Regions from separate parts of the Delftia sp. K82 genome, predicted to be linked through region 1. Evidence: predicted binding sites of a transcription regulator. Region 1 holds the regulator's gene; each other region holds the start of a gene.
The links. The regulator FNR, encoded in region 1, switches genes on or off when oxygen is low (the NO sensors DNR and NnrR bind a similar motif). The targets are predictions, from matches to a motif close to TTGATNNNNATCAA.
Positions count from the first base shown of each region.

Region 1 (3,818 bases):
CAGCGCAATCAGGTCGCAGTCGGGCTGGGTGCTGTAGCCCTGGAAGTTGCGGTGCAGCCGGCCCTGGCGCTTGGCCACGGCCAGCGAGTCCTCGGGCAGGGCGAAGTGGTCCATGCCCACGTAGACATAGCCACCGTCCATGAACGCGGCGATGGAACGCGACAGCATGGCCAGCTTGTCGGCCCCCTGGGGCAGATCCTCGGCCGCAATGCGCCGCTGCGGCTTGAAGCGCTCGGGCAGGTGGGCATAGGCATAGAGCGCGATGCGGTCGGGCCGCAGCGCGTTGACCTGGGCCAGCGTGCGCTCGAAGGATTCGGGCGTCTGCTTGGGCAGGCCGTAGATCAGGTCCACGTTGATGGAGGCAAAGCCCAGCTGCCGCGCGGCCGCCACCAGCTCGAACACCTGCTCGGCCGGCTGCACGCGGTGCACCGCGATCTGCACCTGCTCGTCGAAGTCCTGCACGCCGAAGCTCAGGCGGTTGAAGCCCAGCTCCTTGAGCACGGCCAGGCGCTCAACGCTGACGGTGCGCGGATCGACCTCGATGGAGTATTCGCCACCCGGCTCCAGCTTGAAATGCTCGCGCAACAGGCCCATCAGCGTGCGCAGCTCATCGTCGGAGAAGAAGGTGGGCGTGCCGCCGCCCAGGTGCAGTTGGCTGACGGTCTGGCCCTTGCCGCAATGGGCCGTGTGCAAGGCCATCTCGCGCGCCAGGTAGTCCAGGTAGACGGCGGCGCGATCGTGGTGGCGCGTCACGATCTTGTTGCAGGCGCAGTAGTAGCAAAGCGACTCGCAAAAGGGCACGTGCACATACAGCGACAAAGGCATGGCACGCGCTGCGGTACTCGATTTGCGTTGTTGCAGCGCCAGGATATAGTCCTCTGCACCAAAGGCCTCGACAAAGCGGTCGGCGGTAGGGAACGAGGTGTATCGGGGCCCCGGTACGTCAAAGCGACGCAGCAGCTCTGGGGTGACAGCGGTCATGGGTTTTTTCCTCTAATACCTCGACTGTGCCGCAGCACATCGGTCATGTCCTTGACTCATATCAAGAGTTGTTTGAGGGACTGCTGCGACAATTTGATCCAACTCATCGCAATCCACGAGGTCACCGCCGGCACGCTGTGTGCCGCTGATGTTTATCACTCCATGAACCTTCAGACCATCAAAGCCTCCTGCTCCAACTGCAACCTGCGCGAACTGTGCATGCCCATGGGCCTGGATGCCGAGCAGATGCAGCGCATCGACGACATCGTGGCCACGCGCCGCAAGGTCAAGCGCGGAGGCCTGCTGTTTCGCAATGGCGAGACATTCACCTCGCTGTACGCCATCCGCACCGGCTTCTTCAAGACCTGCGTGGCCACCGAGGACGGACGCGACCAGGTCACAGGCTTTCAGATGGCCGGCGAGATCATTGGCCTGGACGGCATCGTCAACGACCACCACACCTGCGATGCCGTCGCGCTGGAAGACGCCGAAGTCTGCGTCATGCCCTTCGACAAGCTGGAAGACCTGTCGCGCGAGGTCACGGCCCTGCAAAACCATGTGCACAAGGTCATGAGCCGCGAGATCGTGCGCGAGCACGGCGTGATGCTGCTGCTGGGCAGCATGCGCGCCGAAGAGCGCCTGGCCGCCTTCGTGCTCAACCTGGTGCAGCGCCTGCATGCGCGGGGCTTTTCCAAGTCCGAACTGGTGCTGCGCATGACGCGCGAGGAAATCGGCAGCTACCTGGGCCTGAAGCTGGAGACGGTGAGCCGCACCTTCTCCAAGTTCGCGGACGACAACATCATCGAGGTGCGCCAGCGCCATCTGCGCATCCTGGACACGGAGGCGCTCAAGCGCATCGTCAACAGCCAGCAGTGCCAGTGAGGCTGCAAGGGCGGCAAGCATTCATCCGCCAATGAACAAGGCCCGCGACAGCGGGCCTTGTTCATTGCGGCGGGCTCTCGCTCAGTCCCGCCCCAGCCCCTGCATGGCCAGGTCCGGGTCGGGCTCGGAGACCACGCCGTCATTGAGATCGCGGGCCGAGCGGCCCAGCATGGTGGTCATCAGGCTGGAGAGCATGGTCACGCCCCAGAAGGCGAAGAAGGCCAGCGTGTAGATGCCCTGGCGCGACCAGCCCAGGTCGCCGAGCCAATGCAGCTCCAGCGGGTCCACAAAGGCAAAAACCAGCATCTCCATCACGGCGGCTGCCAGAAAGGCAGGCCAGGCAATCCACATCCAGCGTTGGGCCAACATCAGCGATCTCCTTGTGCTGTCGAGGGGTCGCCTTCATTGTGCGCCGCGCCAACGCATGGCGCCAAGCCCCGCAGCGCCCTGCACGCCTGTAGGAAACCCTCACCCGTCGCGCATGCCGGAGATGCGATCCGCCATGCAAAAAGGCCGCGACTGCGGCCTCTTGCAGGGGTGCACGGCGATCAGCGGTCCGTGGGGTGATCGTGCGCGGGCGTGGCCGCATGGTTGCGGCCGGTGACGGCGGGCGCCATGCTCTTGGGCACTTCGCGCACGCCATCGGCACGCTCGTTGATCGTGATGCCGTTGCGGTAGTAGTCGGGGTCGATCACGGGATCGGCGCCATTGATGGCGATGATGGCCGTGATCACGGCAGCGACCACCACGGCCGCCGGGCCGGCCACCACCAGCCAGACATGGCCGAACTTCCACCAGGGCTTGCCGGCGTCGGGGTGCGAGGGAGCCTGCGCGGGCGCGGAAACTGCGGGACTGGAAGACATGGGAAAACTCTTTCTTTCAGGCGGCAGGCGCGGACCGTGCCGCGCCTGCCAGGAACATCACCGGGGCACCAGGAAGACGGCCTTTTCGGACGCGCGTCCCGCGCCTGAATGCACGGCATCGATATCGAAGAATACGGTGTGCGAGCCCGGCTCGGCCGAACCGTAGGGAATCTGCAGGCGCGCCGCAATGCCGCGCGTCTCGGCCGGGCCGACCTCGACTTCCTGCTCGGAAGCCAGCTCCAGCCCATCGAGGCCATGGGCGCTGATGCGGTAGCGCTGGGCCTGCTCGGTGGCATTCATGATCTGCAGGCGGTAGACATTTTCCAGCTTGCCGCCCGCGACGATGCGCGACAGCGACGCCCGGTCGCGTATCACGTCGACCTTGACCGACTGGCGCAGCGCCAGGCTCACGATCATGGCCACGCTCAAGCCGATCAGCACGGCCGAGTAGATCAGCACGCGCGGACGGAAGATGCGGCGCAGCACCTGGGCACGCCGCCACAGGCCGGCCATGGCGTTCTGCGTGGTCAGGCGGATCAGGCCGCGCGGGTACTCCATCTTGTCCATGATGGAATTGCAGGCGTCTATGCACAGGCCGCAGCCAATGCATTCGTATTGCAGACCGTTGCGGATGTCGATGCCCACGGGGCAGACCTGCACGCACATCTTGCAGTCGATGCAGTCGCCCAGGCCCTGGGCCTTGTAGTCCACCTTTTTGGTGCGCGGCGCACGCGGCTCGCCCCGGCCCGTGTCGTAGCTGACGATCATGGTGTCCCGGTCGAACATGGCGCTCTGAAAGCGCGCATAGGGGCACATGTATTTGCAGACCTGCTCGCGCATGTAGCCCGCGTTGCCATAGGTGGCAAAACCGTAGAACAGCACCCAGAACATCTGCCAGCTGCCCTGCAGCGCCAGCAGCTCGCCGCCCAGCTCGCGGATGGGCACGAAGTAGCCCACGAAGGTGAAGCCGGTCCACAGCGCAATGGCGATCCACAGCAACTGCTTGAGCGACTTCTTCCAGGCCTTCTCGAAGGTCCAGCCGTTCTTGTCCAGCCGCATGCGCGCGCTGCGGTCGCCTTCGACCTTGCGCTC
Region 1 is NZ_MYFL01000001.1:3,321,309-3,325,126, forward strand. Features, by position in the region: gene hemN (oxygen-independent coproporphyrinogen III oxidase) at 1-981, opposite strand, end outside; gene fnr (fumarate/nitrate reduction transcriptional regulator Fnr) at 1,144-1,863, shown strand; gene KDK82_RS14625 (hypothetical protein) at 1,945-2,232, opposite strand; gene KDK82_RS14630 (FixH family protein) at 2,412-2,726, opposite strand; gene ccoG (cytochrome c oxidase accessory protein CcoG) at 2,784-3,818, opposite strand, start outside.

Region 2 (3,818 bases), 1.0 Mb from region 1:
AGGCCTCGATGTGCTGTATGGCACCGGGAAAGCAGGCCCGCGCATGCTCGCGAAAGGTCTGCGCAAAGGCATGGCCACCACAGATGACGACCGCCTGGGGCTGGCCCAGCGCCAGCAGGGACTGCTGCGAGGGGCGGCCTGGCACGAAGGGGCCGTGGGCGGCAATGTCTTCACGCGTGATGTGGATACGCAGGTCGAACCAGGGGGCCGTTTCGCACAGCTGCTGCAGCTCCTGCAGGAACGGAATGTCGGCCATGCGCGCAAAGCACAGCAGCAGCGTGGTGCGCGGCACGCGGTGGCCCTGCTGCTGTAGCCGATCCAGTTCGCGCAGCAGCGCCAGCGGCAGGGTCAGGCCGATGCCGCCGGCCAGCATGACCAGGGAGTCCAGGCCCAGCACCAGGTCGGCCGTGATGTCACCGGCCACGTGGCCGAGCGGCAGCGTGGAGCCTGCGCGCAGCACCGCATGCATGTGGTCGGAGACGCTGCCCCGGCCCGAGCTTTTGACGGCAATGTCGAACTGGCCGGCGCCGTCGTGCTCGCTGCAGGGCTCGTAGCGGGTGATGGAGTACAGCCGCTGCTGCACGGCGCCATTGGCGTCGGCATGCTCGATGGCCACATGCCGGCCGGGCCGCAGGCCTCCGAGGAATTGCGCCGAGGCGCCCTGCACGCGCAGGGTGTAGACCATGACGCCGCCCGCCTCTGCCCGTGCCGCGGCGCAGCGCGCCAGCGTGCTGCCTGCCTGGAGGGCGGCGCTCATGCCTGCATCTCCTCGAGGACCGAGGACACCAGCGCCACGCTGCCGCCCAGGTTGCGGCCCGCCAGGCCGATGCGGTCGATCAGGCTTTGCACCGAGTCGGTGTAGACGCCGATCTCGTTGCTGTCGCCCACGTCGTGCAGGATGTCGCGCGCATGCGGCATGCCGACCATGGTGAAGACGGTGGACCAGGCGCCCAGTTCGTTGTTGGCGAACATCTGCACGGTCTTGAGGATGATGGAGCGCAGGTAGCTGCGCTCGCGGTTGCTCAGGCCCTGGACGATGTCGGTGGCCACCGAGCTGAAGACGCTGGAGTGGCTCCATTCGTCCACGGCGTGGGTGCGGGTGACCTCGTGGCAGATGGGCTGGATGCTGCGGTCCTCGGCCATGGTCTTGAGGTAGTCGGTGATCAGGGTTTCGCTGGCGCAGGCGATGGCGAAGCGGGCCAGGCGGCGCTCCCATTCCGCGCCGCACTGCGCCAGCACGCCGTTGCGCCAGCCGACGAGGTTGAAGTCCGCGTAGTCCAGCGGCGCCAGGCCGCGCATCTCGTAGATGTAGTTGCAGGCCATGATGGACATGCGGGTGTGCAGGGCCTCGTCCAGCAGGGCCTGGGACATGACGTCCTGCAGCAGCGCCCGGTTGGCGCTGGGCGGCGGGGTCTTGATGATGTCCTCGCAGGCCGGCGTGACCACGTTGCACTCGATGTAGATGGTCTTGAGGTTGTAGATGCCCCAGGCGTAGGACAGGCATTGGTCGCGCAGGTGCTGGGGTGCCTCCACCCATGCCTGGTGATCGCGAAACGGCAGCAGCGAGGCGGTGAAGTCCTGCCGGGTGGGGTCGAACGCCAAGCCGCAGTAATCAGGCAGGTCCTGATTCACGGCCGCTCTTGACTTCCAGAGCAGGGACAGCTTTTTGAGCGCATCGCGCACGGCGTCATCTGTCCGAGAGATATCGAGATTCATTTTTCAACTCCGTGCAATTGAACTTGATTGATCTGAGTCAAATCGCCTATTCCCTCCCCCCGCTTTCTCCATCTGCGGCAATCACCAATGGCGCTGCAAATAGCGCTTCAAATGTCGCTGCAGATGGCAGATACGTTGTCATGGATTTCTTCACTCTGTCATATTCCACCTTGAATCAATCTCCTCCACTGCAGATTGCGGATGATTCGTGGCGGTATTGGATCTCATGACTTTCAACGTCTGGCGGCGAATTCTATGGAGAGAGCGTGGATTCAAACAGACCTATTTTCGTCAATGAACCAGACCGCTTTTTTCAACGGTTTACATTGGCATGCCACCTTAATTGGTCTGCTCACCCGCTGAAACATGGTCGGAATCAAGGCAGCTGCACTTTGTAGACTGCCCATTACCGATGCGTCCTGGTTTCCAAATCCTTTCATAACCCGGGCGCTGCCGATTCCCGTGCTTCAGCGCCTCCAAGACAGCCAATGCGACATGGACGATTTATCGCTCCCCAAAATCAATTCACTGGATCTTCAACAGGCAGACAGCGAGGCCTGGGATGCCATCGCGGCCGAGCGGATTCGCCAGTCGCGCTCGATTGAATTGATTGCCTCTGAAAACTTCGTGAGCCGCGCGGTGATGGAGGCGCAGGGCTCGGTGCTGACCAACAAATACGCAGAGGGCTATCCGGGCGTGCGCTACTACGGCGGCTGCGCCAATGCCGATGCCGTGGAGAACCTGGCCATTGCGCGTGCCAAGGCGCTGTTCGGCTGCGCGCACGCCAACGTGCAGCCGCACTCGGGCAGCCAGGCCAACCAGGGTGTGTACCTGGCGTTCCTGGAGCCCGGCGACAAGATCATGGGGCTGGACCTGCGCTCGGGCGGGCACCTGACGCATGGCTCCCGCGTGAGCGTGTCGGGCAAGTGGTTCCAGTCCATCAGCTACGAGGTGGACGCCCGCTCCCAGCGCATCGACATGGACCAGGTGCGGCGAATTGCGCTGAAGGAGCGGCCCAGGCTCATCATTGCCGGTGGCTCGGCCTATTCACGGCAGATGGACTGGGCCGAGTTCCGGCGCATTGCCGACCGGGTGGGCGCCATCTTCATGGCCGACATCGCGCACGTGGCGGGGCTGGTGGCCGCGGGCGTGTTCCCCTCGCCCGTGGAGCACGCCCACGTGACCACGACCACCACGCACAAGACGCTGCGCGGGCCGCGCGGCGGCATGATCCTCTCGGCCGACGCCGAGATCGCCAGGCGCATAGACGCCGCCGTGTTTCCGGGCCTGCAGTCCGGGCCGCTGATGCATGTGGTGGCGGCCAAGGCGGTGGCGCTGGGCGAGGCGCTCAAGCCCGCCTTTCGCACCTATGCGCGGGCCGTGGTGGACAACGCCCGCGTGCTGTGCGACCGGCTTTCGCAGGGCGGACTGTCCGTGGTCTCCGCAGGCACGGACTGCCATCTGGGCGTGATCGACCTGCGCCCCTGGGAGCTGACGGGCAAGGCCGCCGAAACGGCGCTGGAGCAGATCGGCATCACGGTCAACAAGAACGCCGTGCCCGGCGACGGCGCGCGGCCGCTGGTGACCTCGGGCATCCGCGTGGGCAGCGCGGCCTGCACCACGCGCGGCATGGGCGCCGACGAGTTCCGCGAGATCGGCGACATGATTCTTGCCACGCTGGGCGGCATACGCAGCGGCACCATGAACGCGCGCACGCTCAAGTCCATCCACGAAGGCGTGTCCGACCTGACCGGGCGCTTTCCCCTGCCCTATTGAGGCATGCAGCGTCCGGCTTCTCCCAACCTGTCAGGGTTTTCGCAGCGCGTTGGCCAGGCGCAGCACGGCGGCCTCGATCTCGTAGGCCGTGAGCGAGGCATAGCCCAGCAGCCAGCCCGGCTGCCGCTGCTCGCCCGCGTACAGGCGGCTGAGCCCCTGCAGCAGCACGCCGGCCGCGGCGGCGCGGCGGATAGTGTCTTCCTCGGACCAGCCGGGCTCCAGCAGGCAGGGCACCTGCATGCCGCCCTGGGGCCGTGGCGCGGTGACGATGCCGGCCAGGTGCCTGCCTATGGATTCGAGGATGACCTCGCGCCGCCCCGCGTACA
Region 2 is NZ_MYFL01000001.1:2,320,213-2,324,030, forward strand. Features, by position in the region: gene KDK82_RS10255 (2Fe-2S iron-sulfur cluster-binding protein) at 1-757, opposite strand, end outside; gene KDK82_RS10260 (diiron oxygenase) at 754-1,716, opposite strand; gene KDK82_RS10265 (serine hydroxymethyltransferase) at 2,212-3,492, shown strand; gene KDK82_RS10270 (PLP-dependent aminotransferase family protein) at 3,523-3,818, opposite strand, start outside.
Region 2: the regulator FNR is predicted to act here: its motif matches at 1,744-1,757, upstream of KDK82_RS10260 (diiron oxygenase).

Region 3 (3,818 bases), 2.7 Mb from region 1:
TCAGCAAAGAGCCTATGTTGCTCGTCATCACGATGACCGTGTTCTTGAAGTCCACGGTGCGGCCCTGGCCATCGGTCAGGCGGCCATCGTCCAGCACCTGCAGCAGCACGTTGAACACGTCGGGATGGGCCTTTTCCACCTCATCGAGCAGCAGCACGCTGTAGGGCTTGCGGCGCACGGCCTCGGTCAGGTAACCGCCTTCCTCGTAGCCCACGTAGCCCGGCGGCGCACCAATCAGGCGGGCCACGGAATGCTTTTCCATGAACTCGCTCATGTCGATGCGCACCAGATGGTCCTCGCTGTCGAACAGGAAGCCGGCCAGCGCCTTGCACAGCTCGGTCTTGCCCACGCCCGTGGGGCCCAGGAACAGGAAGGAACCGGTAGGCCGGTTGGGATCGGACAGGCCCGAGCGCGAGCGGCGAATGGCATTGGCCACGGCCGAGATGGCCTCGTCCTGGCCGACGACGCGGTCATGCAGACGGTCTTCCATGCGCAGCAGCTTGTCCTTCTCGCCCTGCATCATCTTGGCCACGGGAATGCCCGTGGCACGGCTGACCACTTCGGCAATTTCCTCGGCGCCCACATGGGTGCGAAGCAGCCTGTGGGCGGGCGCGCCGCCCTGCCCCTGCTCGTTGGCCTGGGCTTCGTTGAGCTGCTTTTCCAGCGAGGGCAGCTTGCCGTACTGCAGCTCGGCCACCTTGTTGAAGTCGCCCTTGCGCTTGAGCTCCTCGATCTGGATGCGGATCTGGTCGATCTCCTTGCGGATCTGCTCGGAGCCCTGGGCGCTGGCCTTCTCGCTCTTCCAGACCTCTTCCAGGTCGGCGTACTCGCGCTCCAGGCTGCCGAGCTCCTCCTCGATCAGTTGCAGGCGCTTTTGCGAGGCCTCGTCCTTTTCCTTCTTCATGGCCTCGCGCTCGATCTTGAGCTGGATCATGCGGCGCTCGAGCTTGTCCATGACCTCGGGCTTGGAGTCGATCTCGATCTTGATCTTGGCCGCGGCCTCGTCGATCAGGTCGATGGCCTTGTCGGGCAGGAAGCGGTCGGTGATGTAGCGGTGGCTCAGCTCGGCCGCAGCCACGATGGCCGGGTCGGTGATGTCCACGCCATGGTGGGCCTCGTAGCGCACCTGCAGTCCGCGCAGGATGGCGATGGTGTCCTCCACGGAAGGCTCTTCGACCAGCACCTTCTGGAAGCGCCGCTCCAGCGCCGCATCCTTTTCGATGTACTTGCGGTATTCATCGAGCGTGGTCGCGCCGATGCAGTGCAGCTCGCCGCGCGCCAGGGCCGGCTTGAGCATGTTGCCCGCGTCCATGGCGCCGTCGGCCTTGCCGGCGCCGACCATGGTGTGGATCTCGTCGATGAACAGGATGATGCGGCCCTCTTCCTGGGCCACTTCCTTGAGCACGGACTTCAGGCGTTCCTCGAAGTCGCCACGGTATTTGGCGCCGGCCAGCAGGCCCGCCATGTCCAGCGACAGCACGCGCTTGTTCTTGAGGCTTTCGGGCACCTCGCCGGCCACGATGCGCTGGGCCAGGCCCTCGACGATGGCGGTCTTGCCCACGCCGGGCTCGCCGATCAGCACGGGGTTGTTCTTGCTGCGGCGCTGCAGCACCTGGATGGAGCGGCGGATTTCGTCGTCACGCCCGATCACCGGATCGAGCTTGCCGATGCGCGCGCGCTCGGTCAGGTCCATGGTGTATTTCTTGAGGGCCTCGCGCTGGCCTTCACCTTCGGCGCTGTCCATGGTCTGGCCGCCGCGCACGGCGTTGATGGCCGACTCCAGGCTGGAGCGCGTCACGCCGCTTTCCTTGAGCAGTTGGCCTGCGCGCGTGGAAGAGCCGCTGCTGTCGGTCAGCGCCAGCAGGAACAGCTCGCTGGCAATGAACTGGTCGCCGCGCTTGAGGGCTTCCTTCTCGGTCGCCTGCAGCAGCCGGCCCAGCTCGGAGCCGACCTGCACCTGGTCCTGGTGCTGCACGCGCGGCAGATCAGCCAGGGCCTTCTCGGCCGCGGCCTGCAGCTGGCCCACGTTGGCGCCGGCGCGCTGCAAGAGCGAGCGCGGACCATCGTCCTGGCGCAGCAGCGCCACGAGCAGGTGCAGGGGTTCGATATTGGATTGGTCACCGCCCAGGGCCAGCGTTTGCGCGTCGGCCAGGGCTTCCTGGAACTTGGTTGTCAGTTTGTCGATTCGCATGGTGTTTCTTTTCGCTCCTGAAACAGGGTCATTGCGATTTATCTGATACCGGCAGGGCAAATTTCAAGCCATGCCCGGCCTGCAAGGACAGACGCTTGCGCCAGATCAAGGCCGGCGAGGCCGGCCATCCTTCTCAAGCATTGCGCTGAAAGATCGAGAACTGCGTAGGCGTAACGCCCAAATGCGCCCGGAAGCTGCGCACCAGGTGGCTGGCGCCGGAAAAGCCGCAATCCAGTGCCAGCTCGGCCAGCGGCGGCACGTTGCGCGCAGACAGGGCGCGCCGTGCCCGGGCCAGGCGCTGCTGCAGCACCCATTCGTGCACCGTGCAGCCCATGCTCTGGCGGAACATGCGTGCGAAATGGAATTCGGAGAGGCAGGCCTGTCTCGCCAGTGCCGGCAGCGACACGGCCTTGGAGTCATGCAGATGCGCCTCGACATGGGCCAGCACCCTGCGCCGCATGGCCGCAGAAAGCCCACCCAGCGGCCGCTGCAGCGCCTGCAGCTGGCGCGGCGTGGCGGACTGCAGCACCAGCCGGTCCACCAGCTGCTGGCCAATGGCATCGGCCGCCAGTTGCTGCTGGGGGTCCTGCCAGTCCAGCTGCATCAGCGCACGGGCACCGGCGTGGAAGGCCTGATCATCCCCGTAGATCTGCGCACGCAAGGTGCGCGAGCGGGGCTCGGCATCCAGCATGCGGACCACGCGCCCGGCCCAGGCCAGGTCGGACACATACAGGTGCAGGAACTGCACGGGCGAGCGCACCAGCCAGTGCGATTCGTCCTCTGGCGTGAAGATGCAGATGCGCCCCGGCGCCCCCATGGCCTCGGGCCGCGCCTTGAGCTGCGAGCCCTCGCCCCCGGCCAGGTAGACCGACAGCGTGTGGTGACCGGGCTGGCAGTAGCACACCTCGTCGTCCACATTGGCCCAGACGGCCAGCTCCACCCCCTCGCTCAGGCGCACGCGCCGCTGCAGCCGGGCCTTGGAGCGTGACAGCACCTGGCACAGGTGGCTGGAGGGCAGCTCGGGCAGCGGCGTGGGCGTCATGGCAGCGATTGTGGTCCCGCAGCCATACCGACGCATGGCGCCAGGCCATCAAACCGCAGGAATCTGCCATGCCCGCCCAGCCTGCGGCGCCATCATCACCGGCCATGACTGCCACCCTCTATGCCCTGGTCGTGCTGATCTGGGGTTCGACCTGGATCGCCCTGAAGCTGCAGCTGGGCGCCGTCCCCGTGGAGCTGTCCATTGCCTACCGCTTTGCGCTGGCCGCCGTGCTGATGTTCGCCTGGCTGGCCTGGTCGCGGCAGCTGCGCGTGCCCCGCGGCCCGGCGCTGCCGCGCGTGCTGGGGCAAGGTCTGTGCCTGTTCAGCTTCAACTTCGTGTGCTTCATGCATGCCAGCGAAACGCTGGCCAGCGGCCTGGCCGCCGTGGTGTTCTCCAGCGCCAATCTCTGGAACGCGCTGCTGGCGCGCATCATCCACGGCCGCAGGCTGGCTCCCCATGTGCTGGCCGGCAGCCTCTTCGGCCTTGCAGGCCTGGTGGCGCTGTTCTGGCCCGAGCTGCGCGCAGGCCGGCATGCCAGCCTGCCTGGTCTGGCCTGGGCGGTGCTGGGCACGCTGTGCTTTTCCT
Region 3 is NZ_MYFL01000001.1:658,939-662,756, reverse strand. Features, by position in the region: gene clpB (ATP-dependent chaperone ClpB) at 1-2,191, opposite strand, end outside; gene KDK82_RS02930 (AraC family transcriptional regulator) at 2,325-3,233, opposite strand; gene KDK82_RS02925 (DMT family transporter) at 3,338-3,818, shown strand, end outside.
Region 3: the regulator FNR is predicted to act here: its motif matches at 2,287-2,300, upstream of clpB (ATP-dependent chaperone ClpB).

Region 4 (3,818 bases), on a different contig from region 1:
AGCCCATCAACCCACCACCCTGCAAGCCCAGCCATGACCTCAACGAACTCCGCCGCTCCCCAGGTCTTCACCCAGGAACAACTCGACTGGCTGCCATGGATTGAGCCGCTGGAAGAAAGCGAGCTGACCGAACGCCACCATGCAGGCCTGGTCGATGCCTCACGCGCGCAGTCGCCCTACTTCCGCCTGCTGGCGCGCGACCCCGACACGCTGGGCGCACGCACGCGCACCGACAAGGACATCTTCTACAACCCCGACGCCGGCCTGCCGCGCGCCGAGCGCGAGCTGGCCGCTGCGGCCACCTCGCGCGCCAATGGCTGCATCTACTGCGCCTCGGTCCATGCGCGCTTTGCCACGCACTTCTCGCGCCGGGGCGGCGACGTGCAGCGCCTGCTCGACGAAGGCCCGGGCACGGACCTGGGGCCGCGCTGGAATGCCATCGTCACGGCGGCCGTGGCGCTGACCCAGACGCCGCCTGCGCTGGAGCCCGCCCACATCGATGCGCTGCGCACCGCAGGCCTGGACGATGCCGCCATCTCCGATGTGCTGCACGGCACGGCCTTCTTCAACTGGGCCAACCGGCTCATGCTGTCGCTGGGCGAGCCACGGACCACGGCTTGAGGGCGCCCGCCCTCACCACAGGCCCAGCAGCTTCCACCAGACACTGCCGACCACGGCAAAGATCAGCAGCTCGATCACGCACATGGCCGCACCCACGCGCCACCAGTTGCCCAGCGTGACGTAGCCGCTGCCGAAGATGATGGGCGAAGTGCCGGTGGCGTAGTGCGTGAGCGTCATCATGATGGCCGAGCCGGCCGTCATCATCAGCATGAAGGGCACGACATAGTCGGCCGGAATCAGCTGCGCGCCCACGGTCAGGAAGGCCAGCATCATCGCGCTGATGTGGGCCGTGGTGCTGGCGAACAGGTAGTGCGAGAACACGAACACGCCTACCAGGATGGCAGCCACCGGCAGCCAGTCCAGGCCGCTGGCGACGATGGCATTCTTCATGCCCACGGCAAACCAGGACACCACGCCGAGCTTGTTGAGCTGCTCGGCCAGCATGACCAGGGCGCCGAACCATACCAGGGTATCCCAGGCGCTTTTCTCGGACAGCACGTCATCCCAGTCGATGGTGCCCGTGATGATCAGCACGAACAGGCCCAGGAAGGCGACCACGGTGGGGTCCAGCACGAAGGCCGGGCCGAACAGCATCTGCGGCACGTTGGCCCACAGCAGCAGCATCAGGCCGAAGGTGCCAAGCATCACGCGCTCCTTGCCCGACAGCGGCCCCATGCGTGCCATCTCGCTGCGCGCGTACTCCACGGCATTGGGCGTGGCCTTGAGCTCGGGCGGCGACAGCAGGTAGATCACCAGCGGCATCAGCAGCAGGCACAGCAGGCCCGGCAGCAGCATGTACAGCGCCCAGGTGGTCCAGCTCAGGTGCAGGGCCTGGCCCGTGGCCTTGGCCACGAAATCCACCACCAGCGGGTTGGGCGCCGTGGCGGTCAGGAACATGGCCGAGGTGATGGGATTGGCGTGGTAGTTGACCAGGGCCAGGTAGGTGCCCACCTTGCCCTGCGTGCCCTTGGCCGGGTCCGACTCGAAGGCATTGGCGATGGACTTCATGATCGGGTGCACGATGCCGCCGCCGCGCGCCGTGTTGCTGGGCGTGAACGGAGCCAGCACCAGCTCGCAGATCGCCAGGCCGTAGCCGATGCCGATGGTGCGTTTGCCCAGCAGGGCGATGAACATCAGGCCGATGCGGCTGCCCAGCCCCGTCTTCTTGAGGCCGCGCGAGATCAGGATGGCCACCACGATCAGCCAGATCAGCGGGCTGGAAAAGCTGCTCAGCGCATCGGTGATGGCACCCTTGGACGAGCCGGAGGTGACCTGGGACAGCGAGACGATGACGATGGCCATCAAGGCCATCACGCCGATGGGCATGACCTTGAGGATGATGGCCACGATGGTGGTCAGGAAAATGGCGACCAGCTGCCAGCCCTTGGGCGTCAGCCCCTCGGGCACGGGCATCAGCAGCAGGCCGAACAGCACGGCGGTGGCAATCAGTGCCGGCACCAGCCGGAACGGCACGGCCGCCTTGAAATAACGGAACAGCGAGGCGATCTTCTCGAGCATGTGGATCCTTTGCGTTGCCGGAGCGGCGCCGAGAGAGCATGGCCTGCCGGGAGCAAAAGCCCACCAGCCTGCACGGGCACTGGCGGCCGCGCCGCATGACTGACATCATGATGCAGTGCAGCATGAGCCCGGCTTCCAGCGGGTGCCTGCGCCACCGAAGTTTGACAGGCATCAAGCCCGGGCCAGTAAACCTGGCGACCCAGGCCACCGAGCCCCGCTCACATGACAGCATCCCCAGACCGGGTGCCTTTCGCCCCGGTGTACCCATGCAGTGAAAAAAGGAGAAAAGCCGACATGCCAGCCAACCGATTCTTGCCCGAGGAATGGGAATGCCGGCTCCAGGAAATCGACCTGGAGATCGCCCGCCACGCCGTCATCTGCAAGATCCCGCTGCTGCAGGCCGGTGTGGTGGAGCGCGTGCTGGCCAATGACGCCAGCGTCTGCGGCGCCGAGCACGAGGCCGCATTCAAGACCCTGCGCGGTCTTCTGTACATGCACTACACCGAGCTGCTGCACATCAGCGAAGTGCTCAGCCCCGAGGTTGCCCAGGAAATCGCCCACCGCGTGCGCCTGCGGCTGGGCCAGCGCATCGGCAACCAGCTGGGCGGCTGATGCCGGGCTGTCCGCCTGGCCTTTGCCCTGGCGCGAGGGCATGAAAAAAGGGCTACGACACTGTCGTAGCCCTTTTCAATTTGGTTGCGCGAGAAGGATTTGAACCTCCGACCTTTGGGTTATGAGCCCAACGAGCTACCAGACTGCTCCATCGCGCGGTATTCCAAAATTATAGCAGATTATTCAGCTGCCTTGGCTTCGGCGGCGCCTTCTTCAGCGCGCTCGACCAGTTCCACGAAGGCCATGGGGGCGTTGTCGCCCACGCGGAAGCCCATCTTCAGGATACGGGTGTAGCCACCAGGACGCTTTGCGAAGCGGGGGCCCAGCTCGTTGAAGAGCTTGGTCACGCTGTCGCGGTCGCGCAGGCGGTCGAATGCCAGACGGCGGTTGGCAACGGTGTCGACCTTGGCCAGGGTGATCATGGGCTCGATCACGCGGCGCAGTTCCTTGGCCTTGGGAACGGTGGTCTTGATGGCTTCGTGCTCGATGAGCGAATTCATCATGTTCTTCAGCATCGCCAGGCGGTGCGAAGAGGTGCGATTGAGTTTGCGGAGGCCGTGACCGTGACGCATGGTGCTTTATTCCTAAAATATGTAATTAGGGCTTGCGCAAACAAGGATGCAAGCCTGGACCCGTTACCGGATCTGCAGCTTGCCTCAACCGAATTTGCGCAAGTTGTTGATTAATTCGTGCAGCCGTATCAGGTACTGCCCGAGGCACTGAGGCTCTCCAAAAAAGGAGAGCCCGCAATTATAGTGCTTAGCGCTTTTCCAGGCCAGCAGGCGGCCAGTTCTCGAGCTTCATGCCCAGCGTCAGACCGCGGGAAGCCAGGACTTCCTTGATCTCGTTGAGCGACTTGCGACCCAGGTTGGGGGTCTTGAGCAGCTCGTTTTCGGTACGCTGGATCAGGTCGCCGATGTAGTAGATGTTCTCTGCCTTGAGGCAGTTGGCCGAACGCACGGTGAGTTCCAGCTCGTCCACGGGACGCAGCAAGATGGGATCAAAGGCGGTTGCGGCACCACGGCCACCGGCCGGAGCATCGAAGACGCTGGCGATATCGCCGCCGT
Region 4 is NZ_MYFL01000003.1:427,032-430,849, reverse strand. Features, by position in the region: gene KDK82_RS18875 (CMD domain protein) at 1-37, shown strand, start outside; gene KDK82_RS18870 (alkylhydroperoxidase domain protein) at 34-621, shown strand; gene KDK82_RS18865 (DASS family sodium-coupled anion symporter) at 634-2,139, opposite strand; gene KDK82_RS18860 (hypothetical protein) at 2,434-2,751, shown strand; tRNA gene KDK82_RS18855 (tRNA-Met) at 2,833-2,909, opposite strand; gene rplQ (50S ribosomal protein L17) at 2,931-3,323, opposite strand; gene rpoA (DNA-directed RNA polymerase subunit alpha) at 3,511-3,818, opposite strand, start outside.
Region 4: the regulator FNR is predicted to act here: its motif matches at 2,301-2,314, upstream of KDK82_RS18865 (DASS family sodium-coupled anion symporter).